Regions from separate parts of the Dyella humi genome, predicted to be linked through region 4. Evidence: riboswitches for the same ligand, from Rfam matches in the RefSeq annotation. Region 4 holds a riboswitch; each other region holds the start of a gene.
What was found. A riboswitch is a leader RNA that binds a small molecule or an ion and turns the genes downstream of it on or off. The one in region 4 is predicted to bind cobalamin.
Positions count from the first base shown of each region.

Region 1: it holds a riboswitch for cobalamin, as region 4 does, so the genes downstream of both, ISP18_RS18385 (TonB-dependent receptor domain-containing protein) here and ISP18_RS15715 (ribonucleoside-diphosphate reductase subunit alpha) in region 4, are expected to answer to the same signal.
Region 2: it holds a riboswitch for cobalamin, as region 4 does, so the genes downstream of both, metE (5-methyltetrahydropteroyltriglutamate--homocysteine S-methyltransferase) here and ISP18_RS15715 (ribonucleoside-diphosphate reductase subunit alpha) in region 4, are expected to answer to the same signal.
Region 3: it holds a riboswitch for cobalamin, as region 4 does, so the genes downstream of both, cobO (cob(I)yrinic acid a,c-diamide adenosyltransferase) here and ISP18_RS15715 (ribonucleoside-diphosphate reductase subunit alpha) in region 4, are expected to answer to the same signal.

Region 1 covers NZ_JADIKI010000023.1:1,605,229-1,611,174, reverse strand. Annotated here, with positions in the region: gene zwf (glucose-6-phosphate dehydrogenase) at 1-1,296, opposite strand, end outside; gene ISP18_RS18395 (GntR family transcriptional regulator) at 1,582-2,334, shown strand; gene ISP18_RS18390 (hypothetical protein) at 2,417-3,847, shown strand; cobalamin riboswitch at 3,954-4,181, shown strand; gene ISP18_RS18385 (TonB-dependent receptor domain-containing protein) at 4,313-5,946, shown strand, end outside.
Region 2 covers NZ_JADIKI010000023.1:2,235,082-2,241,027, reverse strand. Annotated here, with positions in the region: gene ISP18_RS20990 (nucleoside permease) at 1-705, shown strand, start outside; gene dusB (tRNA dihydrouridine synthase DusB) at 789-1,775, shown strand; gene ISP18_RS20980 (alpha/beta hydrolase) at 1,847-2,737, shown strand; gene ISP18_RS20975 (class I SAM-dependent methyltransferase) at 2,822-3,652, shown strand; cobalamin riboswitch at 3,707-3,918, shown strand; gene metE (5-methyltetrahydropteroyltriglutamate--homocysteine S-methyltransferase) at 4,117-5,946, shown strand, end outside.
Region 3 covers NZ_JADIKI010000023.1:2,377,189-2,383,134, reverse strand. Annotated here, with positions in the region: gene ISP18_RS21550 (cobyrinate a,c-diamide synthase) at 1-1,070, opposite strand, end outside; gene cobO (cob(I)yrinic acid a,c-diamide adenosyltransferase) at 1,067-1,669, opposite strand; cobalamin riboswitch at 1,800-2,018, opposite strand; gene ISP18_RS21540 (TonB-dependent receptor plug domain-containing protein) at 2,575-5,067, shown strand; gene ISP18_RS21535 (DUF5690 family protein) at 5,448-5,946, shown strand, end outside.
Region 4 covers NZ_JADIKI010000023.1:992,980-998,925, forward strand. Annotated here, with positions in the region: gene zapE (cell division protein ZapE) at 1-652, shown strand, start outside; gene ISP18_RS15700 (peptidase C13) at 758-1,144, shown strand; gene ISP18_RS15705 (demethoxyubiquinone hydroxylase family protein) at 1,315-1,836, opposite strand; gene ISP18_RS15710 (hypothetical protein) at 2,044-2,340, shown strand; cobalamin riboswitch at 2,442-2,647, shown strand; gene ISP18_RS15715 (ribonucleoside-diphosphate reductase subunit alpha) at 2,949-5,351, shown strand; gene ISP18_RS15720 (GIY-YIG nuclease family protein) at 5,446-5,787, opposite strand; gene ISP18_RS15725 (ribonucleotide-diphosphate reductase subunit beta) at 5,879-5,946, shown strand, end outside.

The DNA of each region.
Region 1 (5,946 bases), 610 kb from region 4:
CACCACGTCAAGCAGCAGGCGCTCATACGCGTCCGGCTGCTGCACGCCGAAGGCTTCGGCGAAGCTCATATCCAGCGGCACATGGCGCAGACGCAAACCGCCCGGACCGGGATGCTTGATGGTGAGCCACAGCTTCACGCCCTCGTCCGGCTGCAGACGCAGCACCAGGCGGTTCTGCGCCAACGGGCCGGCGGATGCGGTGAAGATGGAGTGCGGCACCGGCTTGAATGCCACCACGATTTCCGACACGCGCTCGGCCAGACGCTTGCCCGTACGCAAATAGAACGGCACGCCGGACCAGCGCCAGTTGGCGATTTCCGCTTTGAGCGCTACGAAGGTTTCGGTGTTGGAGTGCTCGACCTTCGACTTGCTGCTGCTGTTCAAGTCTTCGATATAGCCAGGCACGCTCTTCCCTTCGCCTACGCCAGCACGGTATTGGCCGCGCACGGTGAGCTGAGAGGCGTTGGTTTCGTTGATCGGTTTGAGCGCGTGCAGCACTTTCAATTTTTCATCGCGCACCGCATCCGGCGACAGCGAGGACGGCGGCTCCATCGCCACCATGCACAAAAGCTGCAGCATATGGTTCTGCACCATGTCACGCAGCGCGCCAGCGTGGTCGTAATACGGACCACGGCGTTCCACACCCAGCGTTTCGGCCACGGTGATCTGCACGTGGTCAATGTGACCGGCGTTCCATAGCGGCTCGAACAACGCGTTGCCGAAGCGCAGCGCCAGCAGGTTCTGTACGGTTTCTTTGCCGAGGTAATGGTCGATGCGATAGGTCTGCGATTCGGCGAACACGCGGCCGACGTCGTCGTTGATGCGATTGGCGCTGGCCAGATCTTTACCGATCGGCTTTTCCAACACCACGCGCGACTTGCCCTCATTGAGGCCGTAGCCGCCCAGACGCTGGCAGATATCCACAAACAGGTCAGGCGAGGTGGAGAGATAGAACACGCGCACGTGATCGGGGCACTCGCCCATCAGCTTGGCGAAATCGTCCCAGCCGGCGTCTTTGCGGGCGTCGAGGGGACGGTAATGCACCAGTTGGAGGAAGGCATCGAGCTTGCTGCCCTCCTTGGAAGCGGCCCCATTGAGCGCAGTACGGACCTGGGCGCGATAGCCGTCGTCATCCAGGCCTTCGCGGGCCACGCCGATGATGCGGCTGCCGGGCTGGACCTGCCCGTCGACAAAGCGGTGGAAGAGGGCAGGGAGCAATTTGCGTACGGCCAGATCGCCAGTGCCGCCAAAAATCACCAGATCGAACAGATCGACCGGTAGCGCGGGTGCAGTCACAACTCACCTCTATGCAATGCGGGCAGCCGCGACAATGCGGCCGCCGGGGAAGCTCGATGGTACCAATGCCGTACCAGGCAATACCAGTCCCTTGTGCAGTGCAATCGTATGCATTGTTTTCATAAGGGCAAAAATCGTAAATCGGGAACCGTAAATCGTAAAAAGCTGCATGCATGGTCGCATTTGGGGCGCTTCCGGCCGATTGCTCCTCTCTATTCCCGATGGACGATTCCCGATTCACGAACTAGTTGTTCCAGTGGTCACGCATTGGTATGGTTCGCAACTATGCAGAATGCCCTGGCCGAGGAATACCGGCGCCTAAGCCGCGATACCACCACCCACCAGCCGCTGGCCTACCTGCGGCTGCGGCGGGCTATTCGAAACGTCATCCAGCATCGCGACATCGAGCCAGGCCAAACCCTGCCGAGCGAGCGCGATTTATCGCAGGTCTTGGGTTTGTCCCGCGTGACCGTGCGCAAGGCGATTTCAGGTCTGGTTGAGGAAGGTCTGCTCACCCAGCGCCACGGCGCCGGCACCTTCGTGGCCGAGCGCATCATCAAACCGATGTCGCGCCTGACTAGCTTCACCGAAGACCTGCGCGCGCGCGGCTTGCATCCGCGTTCCGAATTCTTCGAACGCAGCGTGGGCGAGGTGACGCCGGAGGAATCGATGGCGCTCAACCTTTCGCCCGGCGTGCTGGTAGCGCGCCTGCACCGCGTGCGTTACGCGGAAGACGAACCGTTGGCGATCGAGCGCAGCGTGGTGCCGGCCAGCGTGCTGCCGGATCCGCATGAGGTGCACGATTCGCTGTACGAGGCGCTGGAGAAATACAACTGCCGCCCGGTGCGCGCATTGCAGCGTTTGCGCGCGGTGTTGCTGGGTGCACGGCAAGCGCGGTTGCTGCACGTGAGTGCAGGCAGTGCGGGCTTGCATATCGAACGCCGCGGCTTTCTCGACGATGGGCGCGTGGTCGAATTCACCACTTCGTGGTATCGCGGGGATATCTACGACTTCGTTGCCGAATTGCAGACTGACTGAAAGCCAACAATTTACCGATGTAGACCAGAACCTTCTCGATAACCGTTTCTAGGTTACATAACTGCTGTAAGGGAGTATGCAGATGTGCTTTTTACGCGTTTTTAGGCGGGTGAGTTTCTTCGCAATTTTCTTATTCGTTTCAATTTCGGCACATAGTGATGAATATCTTCCCGGTGGAGCCATTCTATTCGGTCACTCCGGATATAACTACGCCCCATCAGTCATAGACGACGGCACAACAGAGAAGTTTTGGTGGTGCGGATATGGCACTCCTCCTGGAAGCACCAATAAAACAGACGTTATTTATTACACATCCTACGACTGGGGAAGCAAACAATGGGGAAGCATCGTTCAAGTGCTTGCTCCAAATGCAACAGGATGGGATAGCGGTTTTACCTGCGACCCTTCTGTCATTCAAGGCTCTTTTGTAAATCCAGACGATCATCTTACTTATGGTTATGCCATGTATTACACGGCAACAACCCTGTCAGGTAGCACGATCGGAACCAACAGCATAGGTGTAGCCTTTTCAAATGATGGGATCAATTGGATAAAATATTCACAAAATCCAATTATTAACCAGCAAAATCCTGCAAATACTGCTCCAGGAGTTTATGGCGCAGGTCAGGCGGCAACCTATAACTTCGACGGAAAGGCAGGCATTTATATATTTCACACCGATGATTCAACCAGCAATGGCCATAGAATGTGGCTACGCATTGCCAACGATGGCATCCACTTTGGTGCCCCTCAGCTTTTGAGCAATCAAAGTAGCGACGGATATACGCTCTGCACCAACAACGACATCGCCTATGACTACAAAACGGATTATTTCTACGGCGCTATAGAAACTTGCGGCACGGGCCGCCCCGGGGAGCATGAGACGTATCAATTCGGCCTGTACAGGATCTCGGGCGCAGCACTTCGGGCTGGCCAAGGGCCATGGGAGCCGCTTGGCTACGTCAATTCAGCAATGACAGGGTTCGATCTGAACCATAGCCCAGGTTTAAAACGAGACGGCTGGGGTAATTTGACCTCATGGCTTCCCATGGTTTCGGTCTACTTTGCCGGCGGCACAAATGATCCGAACACTTGGAATCTGACCACGGTAGGCTGGGTTCCTACGCCCAGCACATATGCACTTAATAGATACGCCAAGTATCCGGATGGACACTGGGTTAGCACGGGTTATGTGGGACCTGGATACAACCTTGAATCAACTCTTGGATACCTTTTTATGACACAGGTACCCAACACACGCCCGATTTATAACTGCGAACTTCTGGATGGCATTCATCATTTCATCTCTATAGATTCCGCTTGCGAAAACCAAAAACCCTTAGGCGTTGCAGGTTGGATTTACCTCACCTCGCAGGCTGGTGTATCTACTGCGGCGATTTATCGGTGTAGCGACGGCGGCGGCGATCATTTTGCTTCTCTTGATCCGAACTGCGAGGGAACAACCGTTGAAAATCAAGGGCAGCCGCTGGGATATGCCAAGACAAGCCCATAGGTAACTTTAGAAGTCATCCAGTCAAAGAAGCGGCGACCGGGCAAGGACAGGGTCCACTGCAAGCAGTGGACCCGCGCCAGAATTGCCGTAACCGCCCCCACCCGCTAAAGTTCCGCCCGTTCCAGGTGTCCCCATGGCCAACGCCTAAGGGATGAAACGGGAAGCCGGTGCGCTGTTCGCACAGCAAGGCCGGCGCTGCCCCCGCAACGGTAAGCGAGAAGGTTTCGAACGATCACGCGCCACTGTGCTTTCGCATGGGAAGGCATCGTTCGATGGCATGCATTGATGCGCGCCGCTCGCGAGTCCGGAGACCGGCCCGGAACAGGTTCTGGCACTCGCGGTGGGCGAGGCATGGAAATCGCGCCGCGGCATTCGCCGCCTGCCCGTCTTCCGTTCCTCTGATCCACCCGAGCGTCGGCTTGCTCATTTGCGCCGCGCGGGGACGCTCGGCAGGGGAACATCCTGATGTTGTTGAAGAAAACCACGCTCGCAGCCGCCTTGCTGCTTTCATTGGCCGCACCGGCCGTCTACGCGCAGTCCACCAACGGCCAGAGCGACACGCTGGCGCCGGTGATTGTCACCGCCACACGCACCGCCATTACCGCCAACGAGGCGCTGTCGTCGGTTACCGTGATCACGCGCGAAGACATCGAACGGTTGCAACCGGTGTCGGTGGCCGACCTGCTTACCGGCCTGCCCGGCGTATCGATCGGGCAAACCGGCGGCATCGGTGCGCAAACCTCGCTGTATCTGCGCGGCACCAATGCCACGCACGTGCTGGTGTTGATCGATGGTGTGCGCATAGGCTCGGTCAGCATCGGGCTGCCGGCGCTAGAGCAGATTCCAGTGAACGCGATTGATCGCATCGAGATCGTGCGCGGTCCGCGTGCCAGCCTTTACGGTTCCGATGCGCTTGGCGGCGTGATCCAGATATTTACCAAGCACGGGCAGCCGAACGGTGGCATCACACCCTCCGTGAGCGTGACCGGCGGCAGCCACGATTACGTGAACGGACAGGCCGGCGTTTCCGGCGGCGATGCGCACCTTTGGTACAACGCCAGCCTCGGCGGCACCTATACCGGCGGCATTCCGGGCTGCCGCATGGGCGCGGCCGAAGCGGGCGTGGCGTGTTTTGTGGACGATCCGCGCAACGACGCCTATCGCAACTGGAACGGCTTCGCCAACTTCGGCTATCGCTGGGACAACGGCACCGAGCTGGCCTTCAACTGGTTGCGCAGCAAGAGCAACGCGGAATATGCCGGCAGCCCGTACAGCGGCAACGACGGTATTGAAGAGCAATACGTGGCCGGCGCGCGCTTGAGCTTCTCGCCGCTGTCGATCTGGAAGGTCACACTCAACGCGGGACAGAGCCGCGACGACAACGCCACCTTCTACAACGGTAGTTATTACGGCCAGTACTACCCGCGCATGGCCACAGGTTATTTCAATTCGCGCCGCAACCAGGCGTCGTGGCAGAACGACATCACGCTGGCCGCCAATCAACTGCTCACCGTGGGCGTGGACTACCAGCAGGAGCGCATCGCCAGCGATACCGCTTTCGAGCAGACCACGCGTGGCGACACCGGCACCTTTGCGCAATACCAGGGCACGTTCGGCCGAAACGAAGTGCAGCTTTCGGCACGGCACGACCACAACGACCAGTTCGGCAACCACAACACCGGCGCAGCGGCGTGGGGCTATCACTTCGAGAACGGCCCGGTGCTGTCGGTGAGCTACGGCACCGCCTTCCACGCGCCGACCTTCGACGATCTGTACTTCCCCCCCTTCGGCGGCATACCCACCGCCAATCCCAACTTGCGGCCGGAAACCTCGCATAGCATCGAAGTCGGCCTCACGCAGCAGCTGGATCACTGGAACTGGGGCGTAAACGCGTACCAGACCACCATCAGCAACCTGATCGCCTTCGACAGCAACTACGTGCCGCAAAACCTCAGCCGCGCGCGCATCCGCGGCCTGGAAGGACAATTCGGCTTCAACCTCGACGATTGGCGCGTGCAGAGCTATCTCACGCTGATGCAGCCGAAGGACGACGACGGCAGCGCCAACAACGGCAACCTGCTGCCACGCCGGGCACAGCG
Region 2 (5,946 bases), 1.2 Mb from region 4:
CTGCGCGGCAAGGATCATCGCTCGTGGCTGGATGCGCTCGGCCTCACCTCGTTCGCCTTGTTCAAACAGACCAAGATGGCGGTGTTTTTCATCTTCGCGATGTTGCTTGGCGCTGCGCTGCAGTTGACCAACGCCTATGGCGACACCTTCCTGCATGACTTCGCGCGCATCGATGCGGACAAGGACCTGATCGCGGTCCGCTACCCCGCCATCATTATGTCGATTTCGCAGGTGTCGGAAACGCTGTTCATCCTGGCGATTCCGTTCTTCCTGAAACGCTTCGGCATCAAGACGGTGATGCTGATCAGTATGCTGGCGTGGACGCTGCGCTTTGGCCTGTTCGCGTTCGGCGATCCCGGCAACGGGCTATGGATGATCGTGCTGTCGTGCATCGTTTACGGCATGGCGTTCGACTTCTTCAATATCTCCGGCTCGCTGTTCGTGGAAGGCCAGAGCGACCCGGCCATACGCGCCAGCGCGCAGGGCCTGTTCATGCTGATGACCAACGGCATCGGCGCCGTGCTGGGCAGCTCGATCAGCGGCGTGGTGATCGATATGTATTTCACCCGGCCCGACCACACGCTGGACTGGCACGGCATCTGGCTCAGCTTCGCCGCGTATGCGCTGGTGGTGGCCGTACTGTTCGTGTTCTTGTTCAGGCACAAGCATGTGCCTGAATCTCTGCACAGCGTTCCTGTGCACTGAGCGCAGCCTCTTGCGAGATTGCCCCTCACCCCAACCCTCTCCCCAGAGGGGAGAGGGAGATAGATCGCGGCTACAATACCCGGATGCAGATCGGCCCCTACCGCATCGACCCGCCCGTGGTGCTCGCGCCCATGGCCGGGGTCACCGACAAGCCTTTCCGCCTGCTGTGCAAACGGCTGGGCGCGGGGCTTGCCGTGTCCGAGATGACTACCGCCGATCCGCGCCTGTGGCGGACGCGCAAGTCGCTCAAGCGCATGGACCACGAGGGCGAGCCCGAACCGGTCAGCGTGCAGATCGCCGGCTACGACCCGGCCATGCTCGCCGAAGCCGCGCGCTTCAACGTGGCGAACGGCGCGCAGATCGTCGACATCAACATGGGCTGCCCGGCGAAGAAAGTGTGCAACGTGTGGGCCGGCTCCGCACTGCTGCAGGACGAACCGCTGGTCGCGCGCATCGTAAAAGCCGTGGTGGATGCGGTGGATGTGCCCGTCACGTTGAAGATCCGCACCGGCTGGGATCGCCAGCACAAGAACGCACTCACCATTGCGCGCATCGCCGAAGACAACGGCATCGCCGCGCTAGCCGTGCACGGCCGCACGCGCGCCGATAAATACGAAGGCGAAGCCGAATACGAAACCATCACCGCGGTCAAAGCGGCGGTGCGCATTCCAGTGCTCGCCAATGGCGACATCACCACGCCGCAGCAGGCCCGGCACATACTCGACGTCACTCGCGCGGATGCGGTGATGATCGGCCGTGGCGCGCAGGGCCGGCCATGGATTTTCCGCGAGATCGCGCATTACCTCGCCACCGGCGAACGGCTACCGGAACCTTCGCCCTCAGACGTATCAGCCATCTTGCTCGGCCATCTCGAACATCTCTACGCTTTCTATGGCGAGCAGGCCGGCGTGCGAATCGCTCGCAAGCATCTGGGCTGGTACGCGAAAGATCGCCCAGAAAATATAGCCTTTCGCGACGTGGTCAATCGCGCCGAGCATGCACACGATCAATTGTGCTTGACCCGCGAATACTTCGAGACGTTACAGAACAGCTGGCGTATCGCCGCCTGAACGTTGATCGCCGCAAACCCTTACGGCACTTGAACGGGCATCATCGGCAAATCGTCTCTGGTTTGCATGCCATGCTCCGCCTACCCCTTTCGCTTCGCCTGTTTCTTTTGCTCAGCTCGGTACTGCTGCTTAGCGGTTGCGAGGCGAGCTTGTTTGCCGGCTTGAACGCCACCGACCGGCGGGCAGGCATCGAAGCGCAGCGCGGTATCGTGTTCGATGAAGCACACGGCTTGAAGTTGGATGTTTATCGTCCCGTCGGTGTGGTGCATGCACCGATCGTGGTGTTCTTCTATGGCGGCAGTTGGGTGCACGGTGAACGTGCGTGGTATCGCTTCGTTGGCACTGCGCTGGCATCGCATGGCGTGGTGGCGGTTATCCCCGACTATCGCAAATATCCGCAGGTGAAGATGGATGGCTTCATGCAGGATGCGTCGCGAGCGGTTGCGTGGGTACACGAACATGCCCGAGCACTGGGTGGCAGTCCGGATGATCTGTTCGTGATGGGTCATTCGGCAGGCGGGCAGATCGGCGCGCTGCTGGCGACCGATCCATCCTGGCTGGCGCCTTACGATTTGCGTCCGAACGAACTGGCTGGCTTCATCGGCATGGCTGGCTGCTATGACTTCATACCGATTCCCGCGAACGAAAAGGACATGCTGGGCATGTTCGGTCGCGATGAAGCTTCGCAAGCCCGCGCCCAGCCGGTGCGCTTCGTGCACGGTGACGAGCCGCCCATGCTGCTGTTGCAGGGCAGCGCCGATCGCGAGGTCGATCTTTCCAATGCCCGGTCTCTCGCTCGTGCACTGCAAGCTCATCACGAAGATGTAACGCTGCGGATGTATCCAGGCGTAGGCCACAACGCATTGGTCTTTGCATTCTCTCGACCCTTCCACGCCGATGACCCTGCGCTGGAAGATGTACTGAGCTTTGTTCATGCGCATCCGGTAGCCGCCGTGCACTGATCGCCGTGCACTCCCCGATGACGATGCGTCGGAGTAACGTAGAAACCTGCTCCATCGCCCCTGATCCGCTGCGGACGTTTCGGCATGAACAGCATCGCTACCGGAGACTTCCCCTATATCCACGGGTTTTCCGGCGAGGAACAGACGCGCCTGGTGCGTCAGGCACGCATGTTCGAAAGCACCCTGTTCAGTCACATCGATTACAGCGGCGCGAGGCGACTGCTGGAAGTGGGTTGTGGCGTGGGCGCGCAAACAGAGATCCTGCTGCGGCGCTTTCCCGATCTGCACGTTACCGGCGTCGACCGTTCCCCGGCCCAGTTGGCCGCGGCCGAACGCCATCTCTCAGCTAAAGCCTGGTGCGAATCGCGCTTTGCGCTCCGGCAAGCCGATGCCGCCGATCTGCCATTCGCCGACCGCAGTTTCGACGCGGCTTATCTGTGCTGGGTGCTGGAACACGTGCCAAGTCCGGCGCGCGTGCTCAGCGAAGTGCGCCGCGTGCTGGCGCCTGGTGCGGTGGTGTACATCACGGAGGTACTGAACTCCTCGTTCTTCCTCGATCCGTATTCGCCCAATCTGCTGCGCTATTGGATGGCCTTCAACGACCATCAGTATGACAGCGGCGGCGATCCCTTCATCGGCGCCAAACTTGGCAACTTGCTGCTGGCTGGGGGATACCGCGACGTGCAGACGGAAGTAAAGAACGTGCACCTGGACAACCGCCAGCCTGGGCGGCGCAAGCAGATGATCGAGTTCTGGGAAGAACTGCTGCTCTCCGCCGCCGAACAGCTCATCACCACCGGCAAGACGGATGCAGGCACGGTGGAAGGCATGCGCAACGAGTTGCAGGCGGTGCGCAACGATCCGAACGCCGTGTTCTTCTTTGCGTTCGTGCAGGCACGGGCGATGGTGTATTGAGCTCACCCTTAGACGAGCCCCATCCCACGATTTGACCTAGGCTATCCATACGGCTATCGTTCGCCGCGTCGAGGCTTTCATCTCTCTATAAAGATAGAGAGATGAAATTAAAAGGGAAGCCGGTTTGAATCCGGCGCTGCCCCGCAGCGGTATGTGGAAACGACCTTCGCCATCAGCACTGGGCAGATGCCCGGGAAGCGGCGAACAGTAGGTGGCGTCATGCCTCGTCCACGAGCCCGAAGACCTGCCCCGACCGAAGCTGGCCGTTCGCAACGGTGCGCTTCGTACGACCTGGACTCCGCGGGGAGACCTGGCACGCGTCGCTCGCCGACGCGGCGTCGACCTGCCCGCGCTGCACCCAGTTCGCCCGCGGGGGCGAAGGTCGACGGTGCGCATCTCGGGCCACGCTCGCGGTCGCGCCTGCCTTCGTTCCTCTTTGCCATGCATCGCAATGAGGAATACACATGACACACACAACTTATCTCGGCTTTCCACGTATCGGCCGTCGCCGCGAACTGAAACGTGCACTGGAAAATTACTGGCGCGACGGCAACGCCACAGCACTCCTCGATACCGCGCGGGAGCTGCGGCAGCGACATTGGCAACTCGCCAGCGCGTGGGCGCAGACCGTCGCCGTCAACGACTTCTCGCTGTATGACCACGTGCTCGATACCGCGGTGCTGTTCGACGCCGTACCCGATCGCTACCGTCCGTTGCTGCGCGACGATCCGCTGGCCGGCTACTTTGCTATGGCACGCGGCAATCGCGAACTGCACGCGTTGGAGATGACCAAATGGTTCGATACCAACTACCACTATCTCGTGCCGGAACTGCACGCCGGTCAACGCTTTCGCCTTACCGTCAACAAGCCGTTGAATGAGTGGCTCGAAGCGCGTGCGCTGGGGCTGGATGCGCGCCCGGTGCTGCTGGGTCCGGTTTCGTTTCTGCGCTTATCCAAAACCGTGGATGGCAGCGATGCACTGAACCTGCTCGACGCGTTGCTTCCCGTTTACGCCGAACTGCTGAAGCAGTTGGCGCAAGCCGGCGTTCCTTGGATCCAATTGGACGAACCTTGCCTTGTGCAAGATCTGGATGCGGCCACCCGACACGCCTACGTCGCTGCTTACAACACCCTGGCGATCGGCCCGTCGCCCAAGCGGTTGCTGGCGACTTATTTCGGTGGACTTGGTGACAATCTGGAGCTTGCCGCCAAGCTGCCCGTCGATGGACTGCATGTCGATCTGGTGCGTGCGCCGGAACAACTCGACGACGTCCTGTTCGCGCTGCCCGAACATTGCGTTCTGAGCGCCGGCATCGTCGACGGGCGCAACATCTGGCGCAGCGATCCGCGACGCGTATTGCCGCTGCTGGAAAAAATAGCCGCATCGCGTGGAACCGAGCGCTTGTGGCTAGCACCATCCTGTTCGCTGCTGCACGTACCTTTCGATGCCGCGCAGGAAACCTCCTTGCCCGCCCCACTACGAAGCTGGTTGGCCTTTGCTCAGCAGAAGCTGGAAGAGCTTCGCCTGTATGCCGGCGCGCTGGACGACGATGACCGCGCCAAGGAGGCCCTGGTTGAACAAGGCTTCGTATTGGCCGCGCGCAAGCACGCGCCAGGCGTGCATCGAAGCGAAGTGCAGGCACGGGTGCATGCATTGAGCCCGCAAGCCACTCATCGGCGCTCGAATCTTCTCCATCGCCGCCGCGTACAGGCCGATACGCTGCAACTGCCGCCCTTGCCCACTACGACTATCGGCTCGTTCCCGCAGACCGATGCACTTCGCCAGGCGCGTGCCGATCACCGCGCCGGACGCATCGACAACGCCGCTTACGAAACCGTGCTGCGCGAGGAGATCGAACGCGTCATCCGCTTTCAGGAACGCATCGGCCTCGATGTGCTGGTGCATGGCGAACCTGAGCGCAACGACATGGTGGAATATTTCGGCGAACAGCTCGACGGCTTTGCCTTCACCCGAGGCGGCTGGGTGCAAAGCTACGGCTCGCGCTGCGTGAAGCCGCCGATCATCTGGGGTGACATATCGCGACCACAACCGATGACGGTGCGCTGGTCACGCTATGCGCAATCCCTTACCGACAAACCCGTCAAAGGCATGCTGACCGGCCCGGTGACGGTGTTGCAGTGGTCGTTCGTGCGCGACGATGTGTCGCGCGAGCAGGTCTGCCTGCAACTCGCCCTGGCTTTGCGCGACGAAGTGTGCGACCTAGAAAACGCCGACATCCGCGTGATCCAGATCGACGAACCGGCACTGCGCGAGGGTCTGCCGATCCGCCAC
Region 3 (5,946 bases), 1.4 Mb from region 4:
GCGGCAAGTCGCGGCTGCATTGCGGCATGGCCACGTAACAGGCCGGCCATCGGCGCCGTGTGCCCTTGCTGATCCGCAAGCGACTCCAGCGCAAACAGCAGCCCACCGCATTCCGCGAGCATGGGCTTGCCGGCGTCGCGATGCGTACGCAGCGCCGCATGCAAATCATGTCGTTTCGACAAAGCATCCAGATGCAGTTCCGGATATCCGCCCGGCAGCCACACCGCATCGCATTCGGGCAGCGCATCGCCTGCCACGGGCGAGAAGAAACACAATTCCGCACCGGCCTGGCGCAGCAGATCCAGATTGGCGGGATAGAGAAAACAGAACGCGTCATCGCGCGCTACGGCAATGTGTTTGCCTTGCAACAGCGGTGGAATGGACTCAGCGAGCGGCGACTGGAATACGACGGGCGGCGGCAACTCGGTCGCGGCGTGCTGTGACCATGCATCCGCTAACGCATCGAGGCGCGCATCGAGATCGGACAATTCATCTGCGGCGATCAGGCCCAGATGCCGTTCCGGCAAAGCCAGACGATCATCGCGAGGCAACGCGCCCAGCCAGTGCAGCGAGGCAGGCAAACTCTCCTGCAGCAACTGCGCGTGATAGGCGCTGCCAATGCGATTAGCTGCTACGCCGTACATCGACAGCCCTTCGCGATAGCTCGCCAAACCGCAAGCCAGTGCGCCAAAGGTTTGCGCCATCGCCGAGCCGTCGATCACAGCCAGCACCGGCAGGCCCAATTGCTGTGCAAGATCGGCGCTGGAAGGTGCGCCGTCGAACAGACCCATCACACCTTCCACCAGGATCAGGTCGGCGTCACCCGCTGCATCGAACAGGCGTCGGCGCACATCTGTCTCGCCGCACATCCATAGGTCAAGCTGATAGACCGGTGTGCCCGCGGCGCGCGCGAGCACCATAGGATCGAGAAAATCCGGCCCCGTCTTGAACACGCACACGCGTCGCCCCTGCCGTGCATGCCAACGCGCGAGCGCAGCAGTGACCGACGTCTTGCCCTGCCCGGATGCGGGCGCGGAAACTAGCAAGGCGGGGCAATGGCGAATGCTCACAACTCGATACCCTTCTGCGCCTTGATACCCGCGTCGAACGCATGCTTCACCACGCGCATTTCGGTCACCGTATCGGCGACGGCGACGAGTCCATCCGGCGCGCCACGGCCGGTGATCACCACGTGTTGGCGCGGCGGGCGCGCGGCCACGGCGTCGAGCACCTGCTCGAGCTGCACGTACTGTTTGACCAGCGCGATATTGAGCTCATCCAGCAGCACGAAATCGTAAGCGGGATCGGCCAGCATGCCCGCGGCAATCTTCCACGCCGCCTGCGCTGCTTCGATGTCGCGCGCCTTGTCTTGGGTTTCCCAGGTAAAGCCCTCGCCCATCACGTGGTAATCGAGTTGATCGTCGGCGAAGCGGCGAAAGAAGGCTTCTTCGCCGGTAGAGAACGTGCCCTTGATGAACTGCACCACGCCGCAATGGAAGCCGTGACCGAGCGAACGCGCCAGCATGCCGAAGCCGGAGGAACTCTTGCCCTTGCCGTTGCCGGTGTTCACCACCAGCACGCCACGATCGATGGTGGCCCGGGCGATCTTGCGGTCGACCAATTCTTTCTTACGCTGCATACGTTCACGGTGACGCTCTTCCGGCGTCATGGCGTCGCGTGATGGGTGGTCGCTCATACATCCTCCGCATGCCCGGCGTACTCGCCAGGCGTTACAAGCGGCAGAGGGAATGAAACGGCACCGGTACTCACGCAGCGGCCCGTGACGCGGCCCTCCGCCTGTCCGGTTTCAAGCCTGGGCCGGTCTCCGGGCTCGCGAGCGAAGGCCTGTGCCTTCCGGTCCACGCCTTCCCATGCGCGCAGCACAGTGGCGGTGTGTGGATCGCGTTGCTCGCCTACCGTTGCGGGGGCAGCTCCGGCATGGCCGCATCGCGACGCACCGGATTCCCGTTTCAACCACCGGCCAATGCCGGCAGTCACCTCAAGCCCGGGCATCTTAGAGGGTGGCTTGCAGTGCGCCTAGCCTAGGGATGCTCTGATCTATTCCACGTACCCGGCATGACGTCCAGAAGGCTCGCAGGGTGTGTTGCGCGGCGCAGGGCAGACTGGCCCCGCGCGGCGCAGCCTGCGGGCCTTCTGGACGTCACCCCGTCCTTTAATTTCAAAATGTTGGGGCCGCATTGCATGCGCGCAGCGCTTCGCCTCAGCGTCTCGACAGATAGCCGGTCTGCCTTCGCCGCTGCGACAAACCGCTGCGTGCATGCAATGCGGTGACGGGTGCGTGGAATAGATCAGAGCATCCCTAGTGTCTACATAAGTGTCTACATATGGCCTGCATGGCCCTTGACGGTACTCGACCGAAGCGCAATGGTTGGATCGCATGAACTTGCATCGTCACTAGCGGCAGGGAAAGTCGATTAACCGCATGTTCGGCATGGATATTTCCATTTGGACTTTTAGGCGTCCAAGCATTCGTTGCGACCAACCGCCGTTGTCACTAATCTGCAATTGCTGCACAGCAACAGCGATAACAACACGCTAGGGGCACACTCCAACATGAAGCAAGACAACAACTCGCCCTACCAGGGCAAGCTCGCTACTCGTTCCGGCCGGGCTCGCTTTCTCACCGCTTCCATCCTGCTCGCACTCGCTTCTACCGTTGCCGCGCAAGACACCTCGCAAACGCCGTCGCAACCCAACAACGCGAAGAATCTGCAGGCCGTGATCGTGACCGGCACACGCGCGCAGAACCGCACCGATAGCACGTCGCTGTCCCCGATCGACGTGGTCCCCGCTTCGGCGCTGCAAAGCACCGGCACCAATGAACTCTCCACCGCGCTGGCGCGCCTGATTCCATCGCTGAATTTTCCGCGTCCTGCCGCCACCGACACCACCGACTCGCAACGTCCCGTGCAGTTGCGCGGCCTGGCACCGGATGAAGTGCTGGTGCTGGTCGACGGCAAGCGCTGGCACACCAGCGCGATGGTGAACGTGGATGGCACCATCGGCCGCGGCTCGGCGCCGGTGGATCTCAACACCATTCCGCTTTCCGCCATCGATCACATCGAAGTGCTGCGCGACGGTGCTTCCGCGCAATACGGCTCCGACGCGCTCGCGGGTGTGATCAACATCATCCTGAAGCATGGCGCGCAAGGCGGCTCGGTCGAGCTGGACGGCGGACGCTTCCAGCGCGGTGGCGGCAAGCAATGGCAGGGCTCGGCCAACTTCGGCATTCCGCTAAACGGCGACAAGGGCTGGCTGCGCATCAGCCTGGACGATGGCCACCAGGATCCGACCAACCACGGCGGCACCGACATCCGCTATCCGCAGCTGGGATCCAAGCAGGTGTTCGGCGACCCGACGGTGAGCCAGCACAACCTGTTCTTGAATGCGCAGTACGACATTACGAAAGATGTGCAGTTCTACGCGTTCGGCAGCTATCACGAGCGCAATGCGATTTCCGATGAGTTGTATCGCAATCCGTTCGGTTATCCATCGTCGGTGAAGTCGGCACTCACTGCGCTATATCCCGATGGCTATCAGCCACTGCTGCAGGCGCGCAGCACCGACCAGTCGCTGGTCGCTGGCGTGCGCGGCACCACCAGCGACGGCTGGCGCTGGGACGTGAGTGCCAACTACGGCGGCAACCGTGTATCGCTAGATACCATACACACCGCCAACTACGCCTTCCTGCACGACTTCGGCTACACGCCCACCCAATTCTTCGATGGCATCGTTTCGTCCGCGCAGCAGTTGGCGGACGTCGACGTGGCGAAGGATTTCAACCTGAGCTGGCTACCCAATGCGGTGACGCTCGCCTTCGGTGCGGAATACAAACGCGACACGTACCAGATCAGCGCAGGCGATCCGAGCTCTTATTACGTGGGCACGTCCGGTGTGAGCGGCGGTGCGCAGGGTTTCAGCGGCTACAGCCCAGTGAACGTGGGATCCTGGAGCCGCAGCGACTGGGCGCAGTACGTGAGCGTGGAAACCAACCTCACCGACAAACTCGGTACGTCGCTCGCCGTGCGGCATGAGGATTACAACGACTTCGGCAACACCGTTTCCGGCGCACTGGCCGCCCGCTACGACTTCACGTCGCGCTTCGCGCTGCGCGGCAGCGTATCGAGTGGCTTCCGCGCGCCCTCGCTGGCGCAGGAGGACTACTCGCAGATCGGCTCGCTGTACCTCACACCAAGCAGCGCGGGACCGGGCGTCGCACCAGGCATCTACCAGACCGGCTTGCTGCCGGTGAGCAATCAGGTGGCGCAATTGCTGGGTGCGCAAGCCTTGCGACCGGAGCGCTCGCACAACTACACCATAGGCGCGGTGTTCAACCCGATTGATCCGCTCACGATCACCTTCGACCTGTACCAGATCAACATCTACAACCGCGTCGTGCTTTCCAACACGTTGAGCGGCCTGAACCGACCGGCGGTGGTGGCTTATCTGGCCGCGAACGGCGTCACCAACGTGGCCTTCAGCTCGGCACAGTACTTCACCAATGCGGTGGATACGCGTACCCAGGGCGGCGACCTGGTGACGAGCTATCGCTCCGACTTCGGCAATGCCGGCGTGCTGGATAGCACCCTGAGCTACAACTACAACCGCACGCAAGTTACACATGTGGCGCCCAACCCGACGCAACTGGATGCGCTGGGCCTGCAGCTGCAGCGTGTGACCTACCGCGACATCAAGGGTCTGCTGGCCAACTCTACGCCGCGTAGCAAGCTGATCCTCAACGAGAACTACACGCTGAGCCATTGGGTGTTCAACGGCAACCTCACCCGCTACGGAAGCTTTACCGCGTACAGCAACAGCTCCTACTTGTTGAACCAGACTTACAACCCGCAATGGGTGCTGGACCTGGCCGGCAGCTACAACCTGGACAACTGGACGTTTACGCTGGGCGTAGACAACGCCACCAACAGCTATCCGAACAAGACAATCGCCGCGAACAACGTCAACGGCACCATCCCGTATTCAAATTTTTCACCCGCGGGCTTCAATGGGCGTTACTATTACACCAAAGTGATCTATCACTGGTGATTTGAGCCCACTGCCAAACTCGTGCGACACATGCACAAAAATCCCGGCCATGAGCCGGGATTTTTTTGTCCGCGTGATGGCGCGCGTGCATGTCACGTGAAGTGAAACAACTGGTCGATGCGCTTGCGCGGACATATGGAAAACGGACTGCTGAGCACGACCGAACCGCCGCACTGACAACATCCTTTGCCGGGATCGCTCCTCTCCCGATGCTGGTATCTACATGACTGTGTGGAACGCTCCCTCTTCCTTCCGGAGAGAGGGGGGCTGATTGCTGCCCTAGACCTTACCCATCCCGAGCCTAGCGATCGCCATGCCGCTGTAACGCGACACGTCCACCCTGCCGGTATCGCCAAATCGGCCATTTGCCGGATGCTTTCGTGCCCCTCTCGTCGCGTCTTTACCGTCATCCCGCGCTGATCAACTTGCTAGCCGGCTCAGCCGCGTTTCTGGCTTATGCGTCGATGTATGCCTTTCGCAAGCCATTCACAGCCGCATCCTTTCAGGGCATTCATCTAGCTGGTGTCGATTACAAAGTGTGGCTGGTGATTGCCCAGGTGGTGGGTTACATGCTGAGCAAGGTGCGGGGGATCACCTGGATCGCCGAAATCCAGCGCCAGCATCGCGCACGCACGCTCGCCGGGCTGATCGGCTTCTCCTGGATCGCGCTATTGGGTTTCGCGCTGATCCCGGCGCCATGGAATATTCCGTTCCTGTTTCTCAACGGCCTGCCGCTAGGGATGGTGTGGGGCGTGATCTTCGGCTATCTGGAAGGCCGCCGCGGCACTGAGCTGATGGGCGCCCTTATGTGCGCCAGCTTCATCGTGGGCTCGGGCGTGGTGAAATCGGTGGGTATGTGGCTGATGCTGCGCTGGCATG
Region 4 (5,946 bases):
GCTGGAAGCCTTATTCGCGCGCGGTGTCACGCTGGTCACCACGTCGAACACCGCGCCCGACAACCTCTACAAAGATGGCTTGCAGCGCGCACGCTTCTTGCCTGCTATCGCCTCGATTAAGCAGCAATGTCATGTGGTGGAGATGATCTCAGCCCACGACTGGCGCCTGCGCGCGCTCACCCATGCACCGGTTTACCACACACCACCCGGCGCCGAGGCCGAACGCGAATTGCAGCGCATCTTCGCCAGCCAGGCGCAGAGCGAGATCATCGAAGGTGGCGAGATCGTCATCAACGATCGACCGATTCCGGTGCGCAGGCGTGCTGGCAATATCCTGTGGTTCGACTTCGCCGCGCTGTGCGACGGGCCGCGCGCGGTCGCCGATTACATCGAGTTGGCCAAGAGCGCGCCGGCGATCATCCTTTCCAACGTGCCGCAGTTCAGCATCTACAGCGAGGACCCGGCCAAGCGCTTCGTGCAACTGGTCGACGAGTTCTACGATCGCCACGTGAAGCTGATTCTTTCCGCGGCCGCGCCGATCACCGAACTGTATGACGGTGAGCGCTTGCGTGCGGAGTTTGGTCGTACCGAGTCGCGGTTGATCGAGATGCAGAGCCAGGAGTATCTGGCGCTGGAGCATCGGCCGGAGTAAAGCACCGCATTTCGCACGAACAGTCATTGCGGCAAGACGGATGCTTCACCTCGCAGGGCCTGAACTGGTACGTTGCGGCTTTCCGCCCTGCCATGGAATCGCGCCATGCTGACCTTCATCGCACTTGCATTGCTCGCCGGCGCGCAGCCCACCACTTCGGCAGATGCATTCACCGCACGCGTACAGCGCGCCAAGATGGTCGAAGCCGGCCCCACCGGCCCGGCCTACCAGAAACAATTCTGGGCCAAGACCGGCAATCCGATGACCGACGCATTGAAAGCTTGCCTGGCGAGCAACGCGCCCGCGGACAAATCACCCTTCACGCTGGTTGCGGATATTTCGCCCGATGGACATCCCCTGCACGTGGACGTGCGTGCGCCGACGCCGGTCGCAAAGTGCCTCGATGGCCAGTTCTCAGCGTGGACATTTCCCGCGCCGCCAAAACTGTCCGATGCCGTCGATTATCCGATTGAAATCGATGTGAGCATGTAAGCGCGCTCGAATTCGGGTATCGCCCTAGGAGCACCCGCACCGGACTTGCAACTATCGTTCGTGGCGCGGATGGATGACACCCCTGATCGCGTTTCGCGATCTGCACAGCCGGACGTTGCGCCGGCAATAGCCTTCATCCATTCCAGTCGAAAGCGGATGCTTCGTATCGGTCAGAATCTCATCCCCAACCAGATTACCGATTCGGTTGCCGCAGAGACCACAGGTTTCAGAATTCGATACCAAAGGCTATTTTCGAGAACGTGTGAAGCCGCCTGATCATGGTGCATTCGCTCCTCCGTGACGATGGCTGAGATCGCGAAGACGGCAGCCCCATCTATGTCACGGAGGTCAACCAGCTGTCTCTCTAGGTGCCGGAGCACCACGCTCTCGACTGCCACCGTAGTCGCTGAAATAGCTGAGCGCCCCAACAAGCCAGTCAAGATGCCGAGCGACAAACCACCAATGCCGCACAACCAATAGCTCCTGCACCGGCGCCGCCCTCTACGTTTCAGCTCATTACCGAAGATTTCCCTATGACCTCGTTCATGCGCGCGAAATTCGGCAAGCTCTGGAACCAAATCTCTCGCGAAGAGCCTGGCTATCATGATCTGGCCCGTATAGATGGATATGGCACCAAACTCGCCAGCGTGGTTGACCTTAAGGATTCGACTGCCGAGATCCGTCCCTGTCATTGCTCCCCCTGCGAATCGCCCAGCCCCTATCGTAATGTCTGCTCTGGGTTGCGAAAGCGGACATAGGCGCAAGATCAATGTTGGTTTTGAAAGTCCAGGAATAGGAATAGAGGTTGAGTAGGGCGAGGTTTGGCGCTCGCTTACTCCGACAAGCTTGCCTCACACCTTGCGCTACGATCCGCCCGTCACTCACATGGAGTCGGCTGCATGCGCGCACCCACCGGTTCGGTCGTTGGGCTCTGTTCCGCCTCCGCCACGATGTCGGCGATGGGGATGGCTTTCCTTGGTTACTGGGGTGTGCACGAACCCACGCCCTGGAACACGCGCGACATCGTGGTGGTGTGCCTGGCTTTTCTCAGCTTCATGGCGCTGGGGGCGACGATCTGGATCGCCACCACGCCCGTACCGGAGGGTGCCATCGAACGCATCGCGCCGGCGCGCCGCAGTTTTGCGGTGGGCCTGGTGCTGATGTGGGTGGGGATCATCGTAGCCATCGTTCGCTAGAAAAAATCGCATCTTCCGCAAGCCCGCGTCCCGCTTGGGTTAACACCGCTTATCCACCGGCTTATCCACAAATTCTTGGGTTGACCGGGCCAGGTAACCCCGATATGTTGTGCTCCGTCGGTCGCCACCCCTGATCATGTCGGGGGCGGCAAGGGAATCCGGTGGAAATCCGGAACTGCCCCGCAGCGGTAAGTGGAGACGAAAGCCCGAGTACGCACTGGCCTTCGAGCCGGGAAGCGGGGCGAGTAGGCGCATCGCAAGGTGCACATCCGCAAGTCCGAAGACCTGCCGACACGGCATGACCGGAGCGTCATGCCGCCGGTGACGGCCTCCGCGGGAGGGGCGTACGCACGACGTGGAAGTCACACGTATCGCGCGAACGACCACGGCAAGCCGCCATTTCAGCCCTGCGCGCGGGAGCAGGCGGTTGAGTCCAAAGGAGTCTGTCCGCTCAAACCGGAATTTTCCGGACCGGACCGATTCCGCAGCCCGGAGCGTCCGACATGCAGCCTATCGATACCGAATCGCGCGAGCGCACAGCCGACCGCGCGGATACCGCCGTCTTTTCCGCCGACGCTGCCACGTCGGCCATTGCCACCACTGTCACAATGTCCGCTACCGCCGAAGCACCTTTCACCCTGACCCCTCCGCACAACCCCGGCCAGATGCGCGTCACCAAGCGCAATGGTCGCCAGGAGGTGGTCGACGTCAGCAAGATCGTCCGCGCCGTGACGCGCAGCGCCGAAGGCCTGCACAGCGTCGATCCGCTGCGCGTGGCGCTGAAGACCATCGGCGGCTTGTATGACGGCGCCACCACGCAAGAGCTGGACCAGCTCTCCATCCGCACCGCCGCCGCACTGACCGCGGAAGAGCCCGAATACGGCCAGCTAGCCGCGCGCCTGCTCGGCGCCTTCATCGACAAGGAAGTGAGCGGGCAGGAAATCCAGAGTTTCTCGCAATCCATCGCGCGTGGCGCGGAGCTGGGCATCGCCAACGCGCGCCTGCGCGATTTCGTGGCCGCAAATGCGCGCAAACTCAACGATGCGATCGATCCGCTCGCCACGCGCCGCTTCGAATACTTCGGCCTGCGCACGGTGTACGACCGCTACCTGCTGCGCCATCCGCAGCTGCGCAAAGTGATCGAGACGCCGCAGTATTTCTTCATGCGCATCGCCTGCGCGCTGGGCGGCAACGAGATCGGCGAAACGCTGGAGCTGTATCGCCTGCTTTCCTCACTGGAATACATCGCCAGCTCGCCCACGCTGTTCAACGCCGGCACCGCGCATGAGCAGCTGAGCTCCTGCTTCCTGCTGGATTCGCCGCTGGATTCGCTGGAATCGATCTACGAGAAATACGGTGACGTAGCCAAGCTCAGCAAGTTTGCCGGCGGCATCGGCCTGGCCTATTCGCGTGTGCGTTCGCGCGGCTCGCTGATCAAGGGCACCAACGGCCATTCCAACGGCCTGGTGCCGTGGCTGAAGACGCTGGATGCCTCGGTCGCCGCGGTCAATCAGGGCGGCAAGCGCAAGGGCGCGGCCTGCGTGTACCTGGAGCCGTGGCACGCGGACATCGAGGAATTTCTCGAACTGCGCGACAACACCGGCGACGAAGCGCGCCGCACGCACAACCTCAACCTGGCCAACTGGGTTCCCGACGAATTCATGCGGCGCGTGGAGCACGACGGCAATTGGTCGCTGTTCGATCCCAAGATCGTCCCGCACTTCGTCGATACCTGGGGTGAAGCTTTCGAGCGCGCCTATCATCAGGCCGAAGCCGATGGCCTTGCCGTAAAGACGGTGAAGGCGCGCGAGCTGTACGCACGCATGCTGCGCACGCTGGCGCAAACCGGCAACGGCTGGATCACCTTCAAAGACCGCAGCAACGCCACCAGCAATCAGACGGCCAAACCCGAAAACGTCATCCATCTTTCGAACCTGTGTACGGAGATCCTGGAAGTCACCAACGCCGGCGAAACGGCGGTGTGCAATCTGGGTTCGGTCAACCTCGCCCGCCACGTGGTGGATGGCGCATTCGATTTCACCAAGCTCGCCGCCACGGTGCGCACCGCAGTGCGCCAGCTCGATCGCGTGATCGATCTCAACTTCTACCCGATCGATACCGCCGCCACTGCCAATCGCAAATGGCGACCGGTGGGCCTGGGTGTGATGGGCTTGCAAGATGTGCTCTTCAAGCTGCGCCTGCCGTTCGATTCGGCCGAAGCGCTGGAGCTTTCCACGCGCATCGCCGAGGAGATTTATTTCAACGCGCTGTCGCAATCGAATGCGCTGGCCGAGCAGCACGGCGCACATCCCGGTTTTGAGGAAAGCCGTGCAGCCAACGGCGAATTGCAGTTCGACTATTGGTCGAATGCGAAACCGCACGATGTCGCGCGCTGGGATGCGCTGCGCGAATCGATCAAGGCCAAGGGCCTGCGCAACTCGCTGCTGATCGCCATTGCACCTACCGCCACCATCGCGTCCATCGCCGGTTGCTATGAGTGCATCGAGCCGCAGGTCAGCAACCTGTTCAAGCGCGAAACGCTGTCCGGCGATTTCCTGGTGGTGAACCGTTACCTGGTGGACGAGCTGAAGGCGCTGGGTCTATGGACGTTGGAAATCCGCGATGCCATTAAGCTGGCGGAAGGTTCGATCCAGGGTATCGGCGCCATCCCGGAACGCCTGCGCCAGATCTATCGCACCGTGTGGGAACTGCCGCAGAAAGCGCTGATCGACCTGGCCTCCGCGCGCGGTGCCTATATCGATCAGAGCCAGTCGCTGAACCTGTTCATGGAAAACCCGAACATCGGTCAGCTGAGCTCCATGTACATGTACGCGTGGAAGGCGGGAGTGAAGACCACGTATTACTTGCGGTCGAGGCCGGCGACGAAGATTGCAAAGACCACGGTGGCGGCGGCATCCGTCGCGGCCCCAGCGCCAGACGCTCAGGAAGCGGCGACGGCTGCGGTGTTCTGCTCACTGGAAAATCCGGAGTACTGCGAGGCCTGCCAATAACCTCAGACTCGTCGCCCCGGCGAAAGCCCGGGTCCAGCGACTTTGGGATATGGCGGAAAGACACTGGGCCCCGGCTTTCGCCGGGGTGACGGGTTTAAAGCAAGGTTGAATAGAGATCGTTCCAGTATGGATTGGTATTCTCGATGAGCGCCAGCTTCCACCTGCGATGCCATTTCTTCAGCAACTTTTCTCGTCTTATCGCTGACTCCAGCGTCTCGTGTCGTTCATACCAGACGAGGTTATACGCACCGTGATGCCTGGTGAAACTGGAAACAAATCCGGAACGATGCTGCCAAATCCGCTGAACCAGATCGGACGTTACGCCAACATACAAAACGCCGTTCCGCTTGTTGGTAAGCATGTATACGGAAGGTTGTCGTAATTGCATGAGGCCAGTTGTGCCGAAAACGCCAATCCATCTTCGTCCAATCGACATACGAAGGGGATCACTCGATTCCCCTTGTACTCGTCGTCCCGGCGAACGCCGGGACCCAGCGACTTCCTACACACTTTGATTCGAGGAACGCATGTCAAATACCTCCAAGCCCCAACACATCCTCGACCCAGGTTTCGAACTCACCCTGCGCCCGATGCG